One region of the Marinobacter sp. EN3 genome, then DNA from elsewhere that is predicted to be linked to it. Evidence: predicted binding sites of a transcription regulator. Region 1 holds the regulator's gene; the other holds the start of a gene.
What was found. Region 1 encodes FliA, which starts transcription of late flagellar genes. Its sites were predicted from a motif close to CTAAAGTTTNNNNNNNNNNNGCCGNTAA; they were not measured.

Region 1 (10,775 bases):
ATCGGCCTTGATCTGGGGCCCTACCCCTTTTTCGGCCGATTCTTCTTTTTCTTCAATCTGATGCACTGTGCCGGTCAGTTGATCAACGTGGCTGGCCATCACCACCAGACCAAGAAGGTTGTCTTCCACCTCTTTCACCAACGCGGTGACCTTCTGGATAACCTGACCGGTAAGATCCTGAAAATCCTGAGCCAGAAGGATTTCCGACAGGTTCTGGTACAGACTGTCGGAGTCTGTCGTCAGGCCAGCGAAGAACTTGTCGATGCGACCGTAAAGCTCCCGAAACTCCGCAGGCTCCATTTCACGACGGCGCAGACGCTGCCACTCATCCCGCAGGGAAACCGCTTCATCCCGCATGGCGTGAGCCACCGGCATGCTTTCCTCAACCAGATCCATGGTGCGGTTCGCCGCCTGGCTGGTCATCTGAACCACATAGGCCAGACGGTCAGAAGCGTCGCTCATCTTCGACAGCACTTCTTTCTGCTCGGCATTACGCGGGTCTATCTGGAAGTTCCGGATTGCCTCATGGAGGCTGCGGGTCAGTCGCCCCACTTCCCGATACAGACTCTGATCGCGAACCTCGCTCAGTTCATTGATCAGGGTCATCGCCTTGGCATAATTCCCGGCGTTTACATTCTCGGCCAGGTCGGAGGCCTGCTTTTGAAGCTTCTCCGCCACCTCCGGATCAAGGCCCTGATGGTTCTGTTTGGTATCACTCATGGCGAGCCATCCGACCTCTGGTTACTGGATTCGTTCGAAGATTTTCTCGATCTTTTCCTTCAGCACGGCTGCCGTGAAAGGCTTGACCACATACCCGTTCACCCCGGCCTGAGCCGCAGCCACGATCTGGTCCCGCTTAGCCTCTGCCGTTACCATCAGAACCGGCAGGTTCTTCAGGTTTTCATCAGCACGGACAGCCTTCAGAAGGTCAAAGCCCGACATGCCGGGCATGTTCCAGTCAGTCACCAGGAAGTCATACTTGCCGCTTCGGAGCATGGGCAACGCGGTGTTGCCATCGTCTGCTTCATCCGTATTGGTGAAGCCGAGATCTCGCAGCAGGTTTTTGATGATGCGTCGCATTGTGGAGAAGTCATCCACAATGAGAATTTTCATGTTCTTGTCCAATGGGACCTCCAGTCAGTAACACCCGGAATTCATTCAGCCTTTTGGAAGTCTAGCAGGCTGCTACCTTAAGCGCTTATTGTGTGGTGTTTGCGCACGTTGTAAAGCATCGTTTACCAAAAGCTACACAGCTTGCTGAGAGAGAAACACAGCACCTGGCCGATCAGTCGTTGTCACCATCCCGCCACTCGGCCAGCCGGCTGCGAAGTCGCAACGCCGCCTGGCTGTGAATCTGGCTTACCCGGCTCTCACTGACCCCTAGCACCGCACCGATTTCCTTGAGGTTGAGCTCTTCCTGGTAATACAGGCTCAATACCAGCTTTTCACGCTCAGGCAACTGCTCAATGGCGTCTGCGAGACTTCGCTGGAAAGCGCCTGAAGCAATACCGTCCAGCGGATTATCACTCGCTTCTGCTTCTTCTATCGGCAGCTCGCCGGATTCATTGAGCTCATCAAGACTAAAAAGTCTACCGCTGTTAGCGTCGGCGAGTGAGGCATGGTACTCGTCCAGACCAATGCCAAGCTCTTCAGCTACTTCGGCATCCTGGGCCTCGCGCCCGGTACGATCTTCCACCTGCTTGATAGCACTGGCGATTCGCCGGGCGTTGCGATGCACTGAGCGGGGCACCCAGTCGCCTTTGCGGATCTCATCCACCATGGCGCCGCGGATGCGAATCCCTGCGTAGGTTTCAAAGGTGGCACCTTTGCCGGAAGAATAGCGCTGCGCGGCCTCCAGCAGGCCAATCATACCGGCCTGCATAAGGTCTTCCAGCTGCACTGATGGCGGCAGCCGGGCCATGAGATGAAGGGCGATTTTCTTGACCAGCGGCGCATGCTCTTCAATCAGGGCTGAAGGGCTCCTGGCGCCGGCCTGATGGTAAATTCCCAGATGTTTCGCCAATGTCATGTATCCGGTTTTCTTGTAGGACTGGATTCAGATCAGACTTCGACGAGCCGCTCCACGAAGAATTCGAGATGCCCCCTGGGAGAGGACGGCAAAGGCCAACTGTCCACTTTTTCGGCCAGAGCCCGGATAGCCAGCGAGGCTTTCGCCCTCGGATAGGCATCCAATACCGCTTTCTGTCTTTGGACGGCTTTCTTGACGGCCTCGTCGTAAGGCACGATACCTACATATTGTAGTGCCACATCCAGAAAACGCTCGGTGACCCGGGTCAGTTTTTCAAACAGATGGCGGCCTTCCTGCTCATTGCGGACCTGGTTTGCCAGGATACGGAAGCGGTTGGTGCCATAATCCCGGTTCATCAGCTTGATCAACGCGTACGCATCGGTAATGGAAGTAGGTTCGTCGCAGACCACCAGCAGAAGTTCCTGCGAGGCCCTGAGGAAGCTGACCACCGATTCAGAAATACCTGCGGCGGTATCCACAATCAGAACGTCAATCTGGTCGCCCAGCTCACTGAAAGCGTTGATCAGGCCGGCATGTTCCATGGCGCTGAGCTGGGTCATACGCTGGGTGCCGGAGGAAGCCGGTACAATCTTGATACCACCAGGGCCATTCACCAGCACGTCTTTCAGATCACAATCGCCGCTGAGTACGTCTTGCAGATTTCGATTAGCGGTAATGCCGAGCAACACATCGATGTTGGCGAGCCCGAGATCCGCGTCCAGCAAGACAACCCGGCGCCCCTTCTGGGCCAGGGCGATACCGAGATTGACCGAAACATTGCTCTTGCCGACACCGCCCTTGCCGCCGGAAACCGCAATCACCTGAACCGGATGTGGTCTGCTCATACTGTTATCAGTCTCTTACTACGTTCTTGTACGGGCACGCGTGCCGGTGTTTTATTCTGGTCGCCAACGAGGCTCAGGCACCTTCGGCGACTGTCTGTGCGCTCTGCACGGCCTTAAGCCGTTCTACGCCCAGGCGCACTAACGGAATGGCCTCCGCCCTCTGGAGATCTTCCGGTATCTTCTGGCCATCGGTGTACCAGGCCACCGGTAAGCTGGTCTCCATAACGAACCCGAGCGCTTCGCCCAAGGTCAGGGCCTCATCAATCTTGGTCATGATGCAGCCTGCAAGGCTTGCCATCTTATAGCAATGCCACACGGATTTCATGATACGTGGCTGACTGGTGGCGGAGACCACCAGATGTGTACGGATATTGTGATCGCTGCGAGCCAACTCCGCCAGTTGTTCCTGGTAACCGCGGTCGGCACTGGTCAGGCCGGCAGTGTCAATCAGCACCAGGTGTCGATCCGATAACTCATCAAGAATGTCATCCAGGGAATGGCTCTCATCCACCACACGCACGGGCACATTCAGGATGCGGCCGAACACGAAGAGCTGCTCATGAGCGGCCACACGATAGCGGTCGGTGGTCACCAGTGCCAACGAATCCGGACCATGCTCAAGCACGTAGCGGGCCGCCAGCTTGCCAATGGTGGTGGTTTTGCCAGACCCGGTTGGCCCGACCAGGGCATAGATACCGCCGGCATCAAGCCAGTCTTCGCGACCGGTACGAACGCCGGTCGCCAGCATTTTCAGTGACTGCTTCCAGCCGTCCTCCAGACGCCCGGCCCGGTGCCGACGGGACAGAGAGCCGGCCAGCTCCGCGCCCAAACCGAACTCCTGCAGGCGCTCGGCCAATCGTTGCTGAACTGCGCTGTTGCCGGTCGGCGTGGCAGTTGCAGCCTTACCACTGACCAGATCACGCAGAGAGCTGATTTCGGCACGCATACTGGCCAGTTCATCGGCATAGCCACCGGCGCCGGATTCGCTACCCGCAAACGGCTTTGCCAGCGCTTCATCACTGGGACGTGACGCCGGAAAATCGGCAGTCTCGAAAGACAAGGACGACGCCACGCCACCTGAGGCGCCACTTCCTGCGCGCTTTTCCCGAACCTCACGAATGCGACTGCGGGACCGGTTCAGCTCCTCTTCCAGCCGACGATGCTGCTCGGCCTGCATCTCTGCCAGCCGGGAGCCGTTGGTGGCTTCAACCGCCCTATCGCCAAGACGCTGACGCGCCATGTTTTCGTCGTAGTCGAGTGCCGTCACGATCTCAACACCACCATCAACCCGGCGGTTAGACAGAATAACGGCATCCGGCCCCATTTCGTGGCTTACCTGCTTCAGGGCCTCAGCCATGGACTGCGCAAAAAACCGTTTTACTTTCATGCTGTTTCATCCTCCCACCGGCAAGCACTCTGGCTCCCCGCGATGCTCCGTCGGTTTATTGACCCACAGAAGCGACTATCGTGATCTGTTTGTTATCCGGGATTTCCTGGTAAGAGAGCACATGCAAACGCTCTACCCCGTAGCTGGCAAACTTCGCCAGTACTGGCCGCAAGGGCCCCGAAACCAGCAGGATGGCGGGCTTGCCGAGCATTTCCTGGCGCTGCACGCTGTCCTGAAGGGATCGTTGCAGCTTTTCCACCATGTTGGGCTCAAGCACCAGACCAATGTCATCCTGACCGCCGGATTGTTGACTCTGCTGAACAGACTTCAGCAATAACTGTTCCAGGTCTGGATCCAACGTGATAACAGGGATTTCGGCGTCGTTGCCACAAATACTCTGAACAATCATCCGGCGCAGCGCCTGGCGGGCTACCGTGGTCAGTACTTTCGGGTCCTGACTCTTTGGATGCACGTTCACGATGGCCTCGGCAATGGAGCGCATATCCCGCACCGGCACTTCTTCTTTCAACAGGTTCTGCAAAACTTTCAACAGGATGCTGATGGAAATCGTGGTCGGCACCAGTTCCTCCGCCAGCTTGGGCGAAATCTTCTCCAACTGGTCCAGCCACTTCTGGGCTTCTTCGTGGCCAATCAGTTCATGAGCGTGTTTCTGCAGGATCTGATTCAGATGTGTCGCCACCACGGTACTCGCATCCACCACGGTGTAACCCAGGGTCTGGGCCTGATCCTTCCTGTCGGACTCAATCCAGATGGCGTCCAGGCCGAAGGCGGGGTCCTTGCCGGCAATGCCTTCAACTTTGCCAAACACCTGCCCCGGATCAATGGCCAGCTCCCGCTCCGGATGGATCTCGGCCTCGGCAATGGTCACGCCCATCAGGGTAATCCGGTAGACGTTCGGCATAAGATCCAGGTTGTCGCGAATGTGCACCGAGGGCATGAGGAAGCCCAGATCCTGCGAAAGCTTCTTACGAACCCCCTTGATCCGACTGAGCAATTGTCCACCCTGGGATTTGTCTACCAACGGAATCAGGCGGTAGCCTACCTCCAGCCCGACAATGTCCACCGTGGCCACGTCATCCCATCCGAGCTCGCGGGTTTCTCCCGGCGCCGGCAGTGCCTGCCCCTCGCCACCCGGACGATCCGGAGAGATTTCCGCACCCTGCCGGGCCGCACCACCAGCCATGCCGCCACGGCCAACAAAACCACCTTCATCCTCAACCGTTTGCTGCTGTTTCTTCCAGATAAACCAGGCTGCGCCAGCGGCCAGCAAACCAAGGCCGAGAAACGCGATGTGGGGCATCCCCGGAATCAGGCCAAGCAGAATCAGGATACCGGCCGCAATGCCCAACGCTTTGGGAGCGCTGAACATCTGCTGAATGATCTGGCCACCCATGTCCTGGCTGGAGGTGACCCGGGTAACCATGATGGCGGCAGACGTGGAGAGCAACAGCGAGGGAATCTGGGCAACCAGACCATCACCGATGGTCAGTAACGCATAGCGCTCCATTGCCAGACCAAAATCCAACCCGTGCTGCATCATGCCGATAGCCACACCACCAACGATGTTGATCGCCAGGATCAGCAAGCCTGCAACGGCATCGCCTTTCACAAACTTCGAGGCGCCGTCCATAGAACCGTAAAAGTCCGCTTCCTGAGCGATTTCCGAACGGCGTGACTTCGCCTCGTCCTGATTGATCAGCCCGGCGTTCAGATCGGCGTCAATCGCCATCTGCTTGCCCGGCATGGCATCCAGAGTGAAGCGGGCACTGACCTCAGACACCCGGCCGGCACCTTTGGTGACAACCAGGAAGTTGATGATCATAAGGATGGCGAAAACCACCAGACCAACAGCGTAGTTTCCCCCAATCAGGACTTCACCAAAGGACTCGATGACTTTACCGGCAGCATCACCGCCCTCATGGCCGTTCAGCAATACAATCCGGGTGGACGCCACGTTCAGGCCCAGCCGCAACAGGGTGGCCACCAGCAATACCGTGGGAAACGAGGCAAATTCCATCGGCCGCATGGCGTACACACAGACCAGCAGAATGACGATGGACAGAGTGATATTGAAGGTGAAGAACACATCCAGCAGGAACGCAGGCATGGGCAGAATCATCATGCCAAGCAGCCCCATCAGCATCAGGGGGATGCCGAGGTTCCCCCGCGTCAGGGATTTGACGTTGTTAAGGACTAGAGCTCTGTCCATGCCGGGTCTGTCTCCACGTATCTGTGCCTGCGGGCATTTTCCGGGTCGAAAATCTGACACCAGGGGTCGCTTTCCGGGTGGTATCGCAAGAACCGTACCAGCCCTTGCAAAATTTGACGTCTGCGCACCTTTCAACGCCTGACGCAGCGGCCCAGATACGGTATCCTTTCGCCATTTGCATTATCCCGATTCAAGCCAGAAACCCGAACACACAGGTGACCCCATGCCGATCCATGAAGTGAAGCACCCTCTGATCCGCCACAAGCTCGGCCTCATGCGCCGCGCCGACATCAGTACCAAAAACTTCCGAGAGCTGGCACAGGAAGTTGGCGCGTTGCTGACTTACGAGGCCACCAAAGACTTCAATCTTCAGGAAAAAACCATTGAGGGCTGGGCCGGCCCGGTCTCCGTGGAGCAGATCCACGGCAAGAAGGTAACCATCGTGCCCATCCTACGTGCCGGTCTGGGCATGCTGGACGGTGTCCTGAGCCTGATTCCGGTGGCCCGGGTGAGCGTGGTTGGCCAGATCCGCAACGAAGACACCCTCGAAGCGGAAACCTACCTGGAAAAACTGGTAGGCGAGCTGGATCAGCGCATGGCCCTGATCATCGATCCGATGCTGGCTACCGGCGGCTCCATGATTTCCACCATCGATTTGCTCAAGAAGGCCGGCAGCACCGAAATCCGGGCCCTGGTTCTGGTGGCTGCGCCGGAGGGCGTGGAAAAGGTTCTGGAAAAACACCCGGACGTGTCCATCTACACCGCGTCGGTGGATGAGCGCCTGAACGAGAAAGGCTACATTCTGCCGGGCCTGGGTGATGCCGGCGACAAGATCTTCGGCACCAAGCAGAAGGACGTCTGAGCATGCAGGACCATAACAACGATCCGGTCTGGAAACAGGCTATTGCCGGTTCCCAGATGCTGCTGGTGGCTTTTGGCGCCCTGGTACTGATGCCACTGATTACCGGCCTGGACCCGAACGTCGCGCTGTTCACTGCCGGCCTGGGCACTCTGATTTTTCACATTGTCACCGGTGGCCAGATCCCGATCTTCCTGGCTTCATCGTTCGCGTTCATCGCGCCCGTGCTGGCCTCTAAAGGCCGCTTTGGCCTGGAAGAAACCCTCGGTGGCCTGATGGCCGCAGGCATTCTGTATATCATTCTGTCCGGGGCGATTCGCCTGCGTGGTACCGGCTTCATTACCCGGCTGCTGCCTCCGGTGGTGATTGCACCGGTCATCATGACCATAGGCCTGGGGTTGGCTCCGGTAGCAGTGTTTATGGCTACAGGCAAAACCGGTGACGGCCAGACTCAGCTGGTGCCCTACAACACTGCCATATGGATTGCCATGATCTCTTTGGCCGTGACCATCATCATGTCGGTCTGGGCCAAGGGCATTTTCCGGCTGATCCCGATCATGTTCGGTGTCCTCGTGGGTTACCTTCTCTCTGCCATCATGGGCATTGTTGACACAACGCCGATCCAGCAGGCTGAGTGGCTGGCAATGCCAAACTTCGTAGCACCGGCGTTCAGCTGGGGCGCTATCCTGTTCATGATTCCGGTCGCCATCGCACCGGCCATCGAACACATCGGCGACGTTCTGGCCATCGGTAACGTTACCCGCAAGAACTATCTGGAAAAACCGGGCTTGCACCGTACCCTGCTGGGTGATGGTCTGGCCACCAGCGCTGCCTCGCTGCTTGGCGGTCCTCCCAACACCACGTATTCCGAGGTAACCGGTGCGGTGATGCTGACCAAGAACTTCAACCCGAGAGTTATGTGGTGGGCGGCGGTGGTTGCCATTGTTCTGGCGTTTGTCGGCAAGTTCGGCGCCGCGTTGCAGACCATTCCGGTACCGGTTATGGGCGGCATCCTCTGCCTGCTGTTCGGTTCAATCGCCGTTGTCGGCCTGAATACCCTGATCCGACATCAGGTGGATCTGTCCCAGTCCCGTAATCTGGTGATCGTAGGCGTGACCCTGGTCTTTGGTATCGGCAACATGGCGCTGGGCCAACTGGAAGGCATCGCCCTGTGCGCAGTGGTTGCCATCATCCTTAACCTGATCCTGCCGGGCGAACGGGAAGCCTGGGGCAAGCGGATTCACGAGCACGAATCCAGCTGACCCCGCGGAAAGCAATACCCTGCCTCTATTCCGGTCCCCGGAATATAGGGCTTCAGATATCACGCCGCATATCGGGCGGAATCGGGAAGTCCGGCATGCCGGGCTTCGGCCCCCGGCCCTTGCGGAACTGACGCAACTGGAAGACGTAGGCCAGCACCTGAGCAATGGCCATGTACAGGCCGTCCGGAATCTCTTCACCAATATCGGTATTGTGATACACCGCCCGTGTCAGCGGCGGTGTTCGCAGCACCTCGACCTTGTTCTCCCTGGCAATTTCCATAATCTTGAAGGCCACCTCGTCTGCCCCCTTGGCTACCACCACTGGCGCGCCCATGGTTTTCTGATCGTACTTCAATGCCACGGCATAGTGTGTCGGGTTGGTAATCACCACATCGGCCTTGGGAACATCCTGCATCATCCGGCGCTGGGCCATCTCCCGCTGGAGCTGGCGAATCTTGCCTTTGACCTCCGGCTTGCCCTCGGTGTCCTTGTATTCGTCCTTGACCTCCTGCTTGGTCATACGGAGCTTTTTCTGGTGATCGTAGATCTGGAAAGGCACATCGATGGCGGCAATGGCAATGGTGGCGCAGGACAGGAAGAAGAAACTCCAGCCCAGGGTCCACAGCACGTGCTCCATGGCAGGTACGGTCGGCTCTTCGGCAATCGCAAGCAAGTCTTCGGTGCGAAGGTTCAGAATCAGGATGGCGACCGCCATCACCAGGCCCACTTTGGCAATGGCCTTGACCAGCTCGATCAGAGAGCGCATGGAGAACATTCGTCCCAGGCCCTTGATCGGATCCATCCGGTTGAATTTCGGTGCGATGGCCTTGGCACTGAACAGCAGACCGCCAATGCCAATGGAGCCGGCAATGGCGGCAATCAGCAACATCACCAGTATCGGTGACAGCGCCCAGGCGGCCTCTTTGGCCGCCAGTATCAGTTGAACACTCATATGCCGGGTATCAAAAATTGCTGAGCGCTCGATTACGAAGGAGTCGCGCATGATGGACTCAATAGATGCGCCAAGCGACGTACCAAAAATCAGAAGCCCGCCAGCGCCGGCCAGCAATACCGCCATGGTGGCCAGTTCCTTGGAACGGGCCGTCTGGCCCTCCTCCTTGGCCTTTTCCAGGCGTCGGGGGGTAGGCTCTTCGGTTTTTTCCTGACTGTTGTCGTTCTCTTCGGCCATGGTCAGGGTTGCCCTTGCAGAGCGCGCATGAAATCAAACGTTTCCCGCGTGTACTGATCGAAGTGTGGCAGGAAATTGGCGTGTAAGACCCAGATAGCAAACAACCCAAAAATCAGGCCAATCGGAAAGCCGAGGGCGAAGATGTTCATCTGAGGCGCCGCACGGGTCATTACACCGAAAGAGATGTTCACAATCAGAACCGCAGTCACGGCCGGCAATGCCAGCAACATGGCAGAGGCAAACATCCATGAAATGCGATGGGCCAGAGCCCACACGCCATCCTGCCCCAGCCCCTCCAGGCCAATAGGCAAGGTGTAGAAACTCTCGATGAACACCTCGAAGGCCACCAGATGGCCATTCATCACCAGAAACAGCAAAGTAATGGTGATGGTGTAGATCTGAGCCAACACTGGCACGTTAACACCATTGGCGGGGTCTACCATGGAGGCAAAGCCCAGGCCCATCTGCATGGCAATCATCTGCCCGGCGATCACAAACAACTGCCAGAGTGCGGTCAGCGCGAAGCCCAGGCCGATACCAATCAGGATCTGCTGCAGCGTGATGACGACCGCGTCGGCACTTAGCGCTTCCACCTGGGGAACGGGAGGGATCATGGGCACAATCAGGATCGTCATCAGTAGCGCCAGCCCCAGCCTCACCCTCGCAGGCACCAGTTGAGTACCGAAAATAGGGATGACCATGAGAAAACTGGCCAGCCGGAATAATGGCCAGATATGCTGCCCCACCCACTGGCCGATCAGATCTGCACTGAACTCCGCCGGCAGCATGGGCTCAGCCGATCAGATAGGGAATGCGGGAGATCAGCCGGTTGGCGTGGTCCAGCAAGGTGGTCAGCATCCAGGGCCCGGCGGCAATGATCACGATCAGTGTGATCAGGAGGCGAGGCAGGAAACTGAGGGTCTGTTCGTTGATCTGGGTAGCAGCCTGGAAGGTACTGACCACAAGACCAATTG
Region 2 (10,775 bases), 540 kb from region 1:
CCTTCTTGCGCACCCGGTAATGGGCGATGGAGGTGGCAACGTGGTTGCCTTCTTCATCTCTCAGAATGCCTTCCAGAGTAAATTTAGCCCTACCGGTGGCGTCTGCATCGGCAAGGATGGCAGCCACCGCCTCTGGTGGTAGTTCAAATTCCACGGTCACATCTGAATTGGCCGGCTGCAGAAACTCCAGAGTCATTTCCTTCAGAATTGGCGTATAGGCAGGGCCAAGGTCGAAGAGGGTCAACACCCCACCGGGAATCTCCGCCACCAGGAAATAGGCGCCAGCATACAGGCTACCAAAGTGGTTTTTATTGCCCTTGAGGCGCACGCGGGCTTTGACGTAGCCCGGGCGAAGCTCCTCAACGCTGAAGTGATTACGTGGCGCGAACGGTATCGCCATACCAATAATGCGGTTAACCGCAGCATAACTGCCGGTCTTCTTGAGCCATTCCAGCGGTTGCAGCAGCGTCGCCTTGGGGTCACTGGAGCTTACCCATTGGCCGGCGGTGCCAATCAGAGAATCAATAAGAGCCATAAAGCCATATCCTGAAGTACAGAAAAGGCGATCTTTACAGTCAGATACGGCTACTTCAAGAATCTTTTACAGTTTTTTTGAAACCTGTACGTTTCGAATAACGCTTTCTGATCTAAGCTGTAGCCAATGTCTGTAACGTTACCGTTGCTTGCAGCCGGATAACAGGGAAAGGGCACGCAGTTGTACACATTCAATAAAATGATAACGCGCCTCTGGCCAGTTCTGGCGCTTGCGGCGTGCATTCACGTTCAGCAAACGGCTGCGTCCGAATCCAAATCGGCTCCCACACGAGACTACATACTCTGGTACCGCAACTACGATAACCCGGCCATTCGCAATCTGGTTGAACTCGCATTGCGCAAAACCTCGGAGTACGGTGAGTTCCAGATTATCCGCAGCGAAGAAATAAGCCAGGGGCGCGCCCTTCGGGAATTGGCTAACCCTCGGAGCCGGATTCTGGATATTGCGAACGTGGCGACGTCAGAAGAGCGGGAAACATTTCTGAACGCCATTCCGGTACCTGTGGACGGCGGACTGCTCGGATTCAGGGTATGCCTAGTGTTGCCGGAACAGCTCAATCTGTTTGAGGGGGTATCCAGCCTGGACGACCTGCGCCAGCGAGATATCCGTATTGGCCAGGGCGCACACTGGCCAGACACCCCGATTCTCGAAGCTAACGGCATTACCGTGATCACCCACACCCGCTATGAAATACTCTTTGGTATGCTTCGCAATAAACGCTTCGACTGTTACGCCCGCGGTGTGAGCGAAGTGCTGTTCGACCTCGAACATAACAAAGCCGACGACCTGGTAATCGAGCCAAACATCCTGCTGGCCTACGCCATGCCATCCTACCTTTTTGTGGCCCCGGACGATCACGAAACCGCGCAACGCCTGCAACTGGGTCTGGAGCGAGCGATCCTGGACGGCAGCTTCGCGGTGTATCTGAAAAACTGGTTTGGCAGAGCGGTATCATCACTGGGCCTTGATCGGCGCACAGTAATCACGTTGGAGAATCCGTATCTTAGTGAAGAATCCAGATATGTCGGGCGTCGAACCCTGGAAAACCTGGAGCGCCGCGTTGAGCTACTGAGTGTCGGAGACTAGCGGGCCATCCCTGGCCGCCACGAATTACACCCGGAAACGGGTTACCTTGTCATTCAGCACACTGCCGATAGTCTCGATGTGGCCACTGTAAACATCGTTCTCGCTGGCCGCCTTGGCCGCTTCCTGGCCCTGGTCAGCAATGCGGGTGATGGACGCATTCAACTCTTCGGTCACCGATGTCTGCTCCTCGGAGGCCGTGGCGATCTGTGAGGTCATCTGACTGATGGCGGTAATCGCCTCCACAATCCGGTTCAGAGACTCCATCGCATCCTGCGCTTTCTCCATACTCACGTTGGATACCGCCGTAGAGGCTTTCATAACGTCTACCGCATCGTTGGCGCCTTTCTGCAGCCGCTCGATCATGTTGTTGATTTCTTCGGTGGAAGACTGGGTACGCTGAGCGAGATTCCGAACCTCATCAGCCACCACCGCAAATCCGCGTCCCGCATCCCCTGCCCGCGCCGCTTCAATGGCCGCGTTCAGTGCCAGCAGATTGGTTTGTTCCGCAATGCCCTGAATGACTTCAAGTACAGTCGTAATCGACGAAACATCCTTACCAAGGGTGTCGATAACCTCGGCGGCGGCGTTTATTTCACCCACCAGCTTCTGCACCGCATCCCGCGAGGCGGTGACGGTCTCCAGGGAACCCCGGCTTTCCTGGTCTGCATTCTCTGCAGCTTCCGCAGTTTGCTGGGCATTCTGGGCAATCTCACCCGCCGCCGCGGACATTTCGTTAATTGCCGTCGCGATCATGTCGATCTCATGCTGCTGGTTTTCAACACTGGAGCGACTGTCGCTGGACGTCTGTCGGAGCGACTTTACGTTCTCCTCCAGTTCGTCGCTGCCCTCTTTTACTTCTTTTACAACCTGCTGGATGTTCTCAACAAAGCTATTAAAGCTGCGCGCCAACTGCCCAAACTCATCAGACGCAGAGTCATCAAGACGCTTGGTAAGATCCGCATCTCCGGAAGCGATGCGAGACATGGCGCCATTAAGCCTGCGAACCGGCGCAAGAAGGAAGCTTATCGCAAAGTAGAGCAAGACAAGCGCAACAATCAGCCCTACCCCGGCGATGATCAGGCCCATAGTCCGAGCCTCGACGATGGGAGCACTGATCAGGTTTTCATTCACGAACGTAACCAGGTACCAGTCCACGGCCCGGGCTTCGCTGATGGGGTGAAAGCTGACACTCCACTCGGCACCCTCGCTCTCAAATCCCTGCAGAGAACCGTCCAGAACCGGCTGCTGACCGATCATGCCGCTGATGTTCTTGCCAACAATCTCGCTGTTGGGGTGAAACAGGACCGTGCCGGAATTGTTGATTAACGCCGCATAGCCCGTCTCTGCCAGGGTAATGGTCGATAGCATCTGATCGATTGTGTTGAGACTGATATCCATACCGGCCACGCCAACATAATTGCCCCGCTTGATTGGCGCCATGGCGGAAATAATGGTCTCGTCCGAGGTTGCATCCAGGTACGGATCGGTAAACGACGCCTGCCCCAAACGCTGGGCTTTCTGGTACCAGGGGCGTACCCGGGGGTCATAATCGGGTGGAAGCGTGGCTTCTACTTCGGCACTTCGCATCAGCATGCGGCCATCTTCGGTGCCGGCGTACACGTCCTTGATGTTGCCACCTTCGGTCATGGCTTCCATGAGAACGCGGGCGTTATCGTCGTTGCGAGTCCGTTCCAGCGCCTTCGCCGTCGCTTCCGCCATATCCAGGCGCGTATTGAGCCAATCGGCAATACTCGACGTACTCTGGGCCACTGCATCGCTCATCAGCGCGCTAACGTAGCGATCGGTCGTTGAGCGGAGCCGAATATCGTTGGAAATTGTCAGGGCGCCCATAATCAACACGATCAGGGAGCCAATTGCGATCAGCAATTTCTGGGCGAATGATAGGTTCAAGCTGACGGTCTCCAATCAGGGTCAAAAACAAATTGCATTTATCATTTAGTGTAGTCGAAACATACTTACTAACGGCAGATCCTGCGAAGTCTTGAACACTCTTTGCTAGAATGCTGAGATCACAGCACATTCGCCAGACACGACAGGGAGAACCCTATGGCCCATGAAGAGCTCCACCTGAATCTGCGTAACCTGACCCTTGATGACTACGGCCAGTTGCAAGAGTTGATGGATCGGGTTTACGACGACATTGGTGGCGCGTGGCCAAAAGAAACCATCAAGGCTCTGGTAGAACAGTTTCCGGATGGCCAGATCTGTATCGAAGACAACGGCCAGTTGGTGGCGGTGGCGCTCACGGTATGCGTGAAATACGAAAGATTCAGCAACCCTCACGCCTACGACGACCTGATTCTGCGTAACGAGAAAATCTGGCACAACCCCAACGGCGATTCGCTTTACGGCCTGGATGTGTTTATAGACCCCGAATACCGGGGCTATCGACTGGGGCGTCGCCTGTATGAAGCACGAAAAGAGCTCTGTCGTTCCATGAACCTGCGGGCCATCCTCGCCGGAGGGCGGATTCCCAGCTACTTCAAGTACGCCGAGCAATACACTCCGGAAGAATACATTCAGCGCGTTGATCGCAAGGAAATCTACGACCCGATCCTGACGTTCCAGCTTTCCAACGATTTCCAGGTTACCCGGCTGATGCACAAATACCTGCCGGAAGACCAGAAATCCCTCGGATATGCAACGTTGCTGGAGTGGAGAAACATTCTCTATACGCCTCCCTCATCGGTACTCAACGTCAAAAAAACCCAGGTGCGCATGGGGGCGGTGCAGTGGCAGATGCGGGAATTCACCTCGGTGGAGGAGGTGCTCAAGCAGGTTGAGTACTTCGTGGACGCACTGTCGGATTATAAAAGCGACTTTGCCCTGTTCCCGGAATTTTTCAACGCGCCGCTGATGGGGCTGACCGACCAGATGGATCAGACCCGTGCCATTCGGTTCCTCGCCGGCTTTACCGAACAGTTCCGCAACGAAATGTCGGAAATGGCCGTCAGTTACAACATCAACATTATCACCGGCTCCATGCCGCTGATTGAAGATGACCGGGTCTACAACGTCTCATACCTGTGCCACCGTGACGGTCGTGTAGACGAGCAGCGCAAGGTCCACATCACCCCTCACGAACGTCGCGACTGGGTTATTGAGGGTGGTGATAAATTCCAGGTATTCGATACCGATGCCGGCCGTGTCGCCATCATGATCTGCTACGACATTGAGTTTCCGGAACTGGGCCGTATCGCCGCCAGTCAGGATGTGGACATTATCTGTGTCCCCTTCTGGACCGATACCAAGAACGGCTATTTGCGCGTGCGCCATTGTGCCCAGGCCCGGGCCATAGAAAACGAGTGCTACGTGGTGATTACCGGCAGCGTGGGCAACCTGCCGAAAGTGGAAAACCTGGATGTTCAGTACGCCCAGTCTTCGGTATTCTCGCCGTCGGATTTCGCATTCCCTCATGATGCAGTGATGGCAGAAACCACACCGAACACCGAAATGATCATGTTTTCAGATATGGATCTGGAAAAGCTCAAACTGGTCAGAAACGAAGGTTCTGTCACCAATCTGAAAGATCGACGTGTTGACCTTTACGAGCTGAAAACCCGGTAATGGGCAGATTTGGCCCCGCACAGGGGGCCAAATCCTGATTATTTCCATGAACGGGCTGCGGTAGATAGCTGACGGCATTGCCAAAAGTTTCTGGCCCGTCTATTGTTTAATTAATGTTCAGTATATATCTGGCCGACCTCAATAGCAGAGCAAGCGTTCCATGAACGAAGAACTACCGGACCTGGTCGCGCGTTTCCGAATCCGACACGGCATTTTTCGCAAGGAAACCGTGGAAGCGCGACTTTATGAACTCGACAGTTACGGCTGCGTGATGAAAACGGACAAACTGTTTGAACCCGGGGATACCGTGGTTCTCGACCTTGTTATGGATATGCCGTTTGAAGAAATCCGTGCCGAAGGCCTGACCGGCCTGGTTACCGAAAAGAGAAAACACTGTAGCAACTTCTTCTACTCACTTGATTTTGTTGAGCTAAATGCTCGAGACGAATCGCCGCTCTCTGACAAACTGCGGCGCATAAGAGAAGTTGTTCTCAAGAAACAGAGCCTGAAATCCCGGCGTGGGTCGAGTCCCGCTTCCGGTATGCGACAAATGGCCTGATGCCCGTTCACTTCACCCGCACTTCCCTTCCGTAAGGAGACACTCCATGGCAAAGAAAGCCAAGCCAAGCGTTGATAAGATCGTCAAGAAAGTAAACAAAGAGTTCGAGAAAACATCCGCCCAGATCGAAGGGCTGATTAACGACGCACTGAAGCAGTTCGACAACCTGCAGAACCAGGTTCAGGAGCCGGTACGCAAGCTCCTGAAAGACATGGATGAGCTGCGTGATCGTGAAATGAAGCGCTTTAACGACGAATTTGAGCGCCGCATGAATGAATTCCACGAACTGCAGTCGGCATTGCTGGAGCGCCTGGGTATCGCTTCAAAGGAAACTGGCAAGTCAGTGTCCAAGTCCGGCGAATCAACCTCGAAGGCCAGTGGTACCAAGAAAGCGGCTCCGGCCAAGAAAACCGCCGCTGCCAAGCCGGCCGCCAAGAAAACGAGCACTGCCAAGCCCAAGGCCGCAGCTCCGAAGAAATCGGCCAAGCCGGCAGACAAGTCTGACCTTACCCGCGTGAAGGGCATTGGCCCGGCAACCGCAAAGAAAATGAAAGAGGCTGGCATTACCTCCATCGACCAGATTGCCAACCCCAGCGATGCGGACAAGCAGAAGCTGGAAGCATTCAAGAGCCTGAAAGGGTTCAGCGAGTTGTCTGCCGAAGCGAAAAAGGTACTCTGAAACCTATCTCGCAACCCCATGGCTTGAAATAAGGGGTAGGCCCGTCGGCCTACCCTTTTTTGCATCTGACCAGGGCGAGTTCCAGGCTTTCCAGTTCGCTCTCCGGGGTAAATCCAGACGCAAGGGCATTTACCTTCGCTCGCAGTTCCGCCAGGAATTCCGCGTCGGTTTCCGCACGTAACATCAGGCTCGCCAGTGCTTTATCGTCTTTAACCGGAAAACAGCCGGGATAGTCATCGCCCAGCAAACCACGGTTGCCGGGAATATCAGAGGCAAGAATCGGCAAGCCCGCCCGACAGGCTTCCGACACCACATTCGCCCCACCCTCCATGATGGAACTGATCACCATAAGATTACTCACGGCCATCAGGTGCTCCAGCTTTGGCTTGTCCAACTCACCCAGATAATGAAACCGGGGATTGGACCGGCTTTCTTCCAGCGCCTTTTCCCGCCACGCCTCGTTGTGGGCCTTGCCGGCGCAGGAAACCACAATGCGGGATTGCTCAGGAAGGTGGTAGCAGGCCCAGGCAGCACGCAGAGAATCCTTTTCGTCACGCAGATGGCCAATAACGCAAACGTGGAACTGGTCCTTTTCTGCCCGGGCGCTACCCGCCACTGACGGCTTGGGCGCGGATTGCCGCAGGCACAGCAATTTGTCGTGGTAGCGTTCGGGAATATCCTCGGCCACCAGATCATGCAGCCCGATCAACAGATCAGCGGCGTCCATGGAGGCCCATGTGATGTCCGGAAACTCGTGCTGAAAGCGGTATATGTCTGTGCCGGTAAGTACCACGATCAAAGGTTTCTCGGGCCATGTTTCCCGGTACCGCTTAACCGCGTCAGCACTTCGCCAGGCGTGCAGGGCAATCAGGCAGTCCGTTTCCTGGCGCTGGTATTCTGTCACCACTTCCACCTGATGACTGGCTGCTTCCAGCAGACTCTGCCAACGCAGTGCGGTGGCCCGATTACCTGCTTTCGAATCCGGGCCGGCTGGAGTTACTATGGTCAATCGCATGGCGTTCACTTGTTCTGTTTTTGAAAAATTCTGCCTGTGGCACTGCGCCAGGTAAAGCCTTCCCTCGTATACCGGTTCAGACTTGATGGAAATCACGTTATCCTGACTGGGTTTTCAAGTAGATGGCAACGTTTTTCACCAAACCCCACCTCGCAAAGGAATGATTCATGATGGCAATCAGCAACCTCAGAAAATGGCTGGCGACGGGCCTGCTTTCGCTGGCAGCGGCAACCACCGTTCAGGCAGACACTTTCGTATTCACCGCCATTCCGGATGAAGATGAAACCAAACTGGTCGAGCGCTTTCGTGGCGTGGCTGACTATCTTCAGGAGCAACTGGATGTTGAGGTGCGTTACATCCCGGTGAAATCCTACGCCGCTGCGGTATCGGCCTTCCGCAACAACCAGGTACAACTGGCGTGGTTTGGGGGCTTGTCTGGTGTTCAGGCCCGTCGACTGGTTCCGGGTTCCGAAGCCATTGCTCAAGGCGTTGAAGACGAAGCCTTCGAGACCTACTTTATCGCCAACACGAGCACTGGAATTCAGCCGGCCGACAGCCTGGATGAGCTGGAAGACGAACTGCGCGGCAAAACCTTTACCTTCGGTTCAAAAGGTTCGACCTCGGGCCGCCTGATGCCGGAGTTCTACATTCGGGATGTCTTCAATGAAGCGCCGGATTCCCTGTTCTCCCGGGTTGGTTTCAGTGGCAACCATACCCGTACCCTTCGCCTGGTCGAGGCCGGAACCTATGAAGTGGGCGCCCTGAACTTCCAGGTTTGGGAAAAAGAACTGGAAAACGGCAACATCGATACTGATTCCGTTCAGGTAATCTGGAAAACACCTTCCTACCCGGATTATCAGTGGACCATCCGTGGCGATGTCGACGAGCGTTTTGGTGATGGCTTCAAGCAGAAGGTCACCGAAGCCCTGCTGAAGCTGGACGATCCTGCCTTGCTGGAGAGCTTCCCCCGCTCCGGCTTCATTCCGGCGTCCAATGACGACTACGAGCCCATTCGTGCAACAGCGGAAAACATCGGAATTCTCGATTGATGTCAGGCTTTGATTTCCATGGCCTGACCGCCAGTTTCGATGGAGAGCGGGTTATCGGCCCGCTCTCCTTCCGAATCAATGAAGGGGAACACGTTGGTCTGGTTGGCAAAAGTGGTGCCGGCAAATCCACGCTTATCCGCTTGCTTTATGACCGGCTCGAAGGCAAGGCTTCACTCGTTCCCCAGGGCCTGGGATTGGTCAATGCCCTTCCTGTCTTCCACAATGTGTTTATGGGGCAACTGGACCAGCATGCCACCTGGTACAACACGCTTACGCTGATCCGTCCGTTCCGGCGGGACAAAGACGCCATCCGGGCGTTACTGACCAAACTGGGTATACCAGAAAAACTCTGGATTCCCGCGGCAGCACTGTCTGGCGGCCAACGGCAACGAGTGGCCATTGCGCGGGCACTCTATCGGCAGGCGCCAACTCTGTTGGCCGATGAGCCCATTTCCGCCCTGGACGGGCCAATGGCCCAGCAGGTGATGACCATGCTTACCAATCAATTCACCACCAGTATTGTTGCCCTGCACGATGTGGAGATGGCTCTGGCACACTGTACCCGCATCATCGGTATTCAGGACGGCCAGATTGCCCTGGACCAGCCGGCCAGTGAGCTGACCGCCGCTGACATTTCCGTTCTCTACTGACAGGCACCGACTCTCAGCATGTTCGCCTATCCGACCGTACGAGCCAGCCTTATCTTTCTTGCCGTTGCGTTGCTCGGGCTGTTGGTTGCGGACATTGCCATCACCACTGCCAACCCCTGGCAGGACCTTGGCCGGTTCTTCCTGGGCGTAGCCACACCCAATTTTTTCAGTACCGAAGGCTTGCTCACTGCCCTGCTGCGGACCGTAGCTTTTGCCTTTGTGGGTGTAACCCTCGGGAGTATCTGCGGCTTCCTGCTGGCGCTGGTGTACCGCTTTCTGCCAGTACGAATCTTCTGCGCTTTTATCCGCGCCATCCATGAGCTGTTCTGGGCGCTGATCTTTCTCCAGTTTTTCGGTTTCCACCCGCTCACGGGTGTGCTGGCCATTGCCATTCCCTATTCCGGCATCTTCGCCAAGGTCTATTCGGAAATCCTGGAAGAGGCAGACCAGGAACCGGGCCGTCTGCTGCCACCGGGAACCTCATCCATTGCCGCCTTTCTGTATGCCCGTATCCCTGATTGCTGGGTTCAGATGCGCACCTATACGGCCTACCGACTCGAGTGTGGCCTGCGTTCCTCTGCCATCCTGGGCTTTGTGGGGCTACCGACTCTGGGTTTCTACCTGGAATCCTCGTTCTCCCAGGGTCTGTACTCAGATGCCGGCGCCATGCTGATTCTGTTCTATGTACTGATCGCCACCATGCCCTTATGGGTTCGCCCCAAACTACTGCCGATCTATATTCTTGCAGCGCCCTTTTTTCTTGGGGACGGTCTGCCCATTGTCTGGGGCAACGTGGAGCGCTTCTTTACGGAGGATATCATTCCTTCACCGATCCGGGATGGCGAAGGGCTTGCGGCTATCTGGGCGTGGTTATCCGATGTAATGATAACTGAAGCGCTGCCAGGCATCTGGAACACCGTGGTCTTAACCCAGATAGCGCTGGTAGCCACCGGCATTCTGTCCCTGCTGGCCTTCCCCCTGATCTCGAATCATTTCGGTGGCCCGGTGCGGCGTACCTCCGGCCATGTGTTTCTGGTGATCGCCCGATCCACACCGGAATACATTCTTGCCTATATTCTGCTGCAGCTGTGGGGGCCTTCCATGCTGCCGGCCGTGGTGGCTCTGGCCCTGCACAACGGTGGCATTATCGGCCACCTGATAGGCCGGCAGACCAACACCATTCACCTGCGCCCGGACGCTCCGGTGGGTTTTTCCCGCTACAGCTGGGAACTGGTGCCCCGCATCTACCGCTCATTCCTGGCATTCCTGTTCTACCGCTGGGAAATCATCATGCGCGAAACGGCGATACTGGGCATCCTTGGCATCTACACTCTCGGCTTTTACGTCGACAGTGCCATTCAGAATATTCGTTTTGATCGTGCCATGGTGCTGATTTTGATTACCGCTCTGCTGAACATTGGTGTCGACGCCCTGGGCCGTTTCATTCGTCGCAAACTGGCCCTTCAGACCATGCCCACCTGCTGATCCCCTGGGACTGGCATCACATTTTTCAAAGCTAAACCGGTCTTCAGTGCCATTTTCGGGGTTTGCCCACTGCCCTACCGGTTACACAACGTTACAATCACTCGATGA

Region 2: the regulator FliA is predicted to act here: its motif matches at 3,622-3,649, upstream of Q675_RS19980 (methyl-accepting chemotaxis protein).

The regions. Positions count from the first base shown of each region.
Region 1 covers NZ_AXCC01000001.1:638,849-649,623, forward strand. Annotated here, with positions in the region: gene Q675_RS22520 (protein phosphatase CheZ) at 1-720, opposite strand, end outside; gene cheY (chemotaxis response regulator CheY) at 742-1,125, opposite strand; gene Q675_RS22530 (RNA polymerase sigma factor FliA) at 1,286-2,029, opposite strand; gene Q675_RS22535 (MinD/ParA family protein) at 2,062-2,874, opposite strand; gene flhF (flagellar biosynthesis protein FlhF) at 2,948-4,261, opposite strand; gene flhA (flagellar biosynthesis protein FlhA) at 4,317-6,491, opposite strand; gene upp (uracil phosphoribosyltransferase) at 6,715-7,353, shown strand; gene Q675_RS22555 (uracil-xanthine permease family protein) at 7,356-8,612, shown strand; gene flhB (flagellar biosynthesis protein FlhB) at 8,665-9,801, opposite strand; gene fliR (flagellar biosynthetic protein FliR) at 9,804-10,589, opposite strand; gene fliQ (flagellar biosynthesis protein FliQ) at 10,594-10,775, opposite strand, start outside.
Region 2 covers NZ_AXCC01000001.1:101,032-111,806, forward strand. Annotated here, with positions in the region: gene Q675_RS19970 (YiiD C-terminal domain-containing protein) at 1-535, opposite strand, end outside; gene Q675_RS19975 (transporter substrate-binding domain-containing protein) at 734-1,642, shown strand; gene Q675_RS19980 (methyl-accepting chemotaxis protein) at 1,667-3,553, opposite strand; gene Q675_RS19985 (bifunctional GNAT family N-acetyltransferase/carbon-nitrogen hydrolase family protein) at 3,710-5,230, shown strand; gene Q675_RS19990 (hypothetical protein) at 5,391-5,789, shown strand; gene Q675_RS19995 (helix-hairpin-helix domain-containing protein) at 5,836-6,468, shown strand; gene senB (selenoneine biosynthesis selenosugar synthase SenB) at 6,518-7,483, opposite strand; gene Q675_RS20005 (putative selenate ABC transporter substrate-binding protein) at 7,651-8,532, shown strand; gene Q675_RS20010 (ATP-binding cassette domain-containing protein) at 8,532-9,182, shown strand; gene Q675_RS20015 (PhnE/PtxC family ABC transporter permease) at 9,201-10,667, shown strand.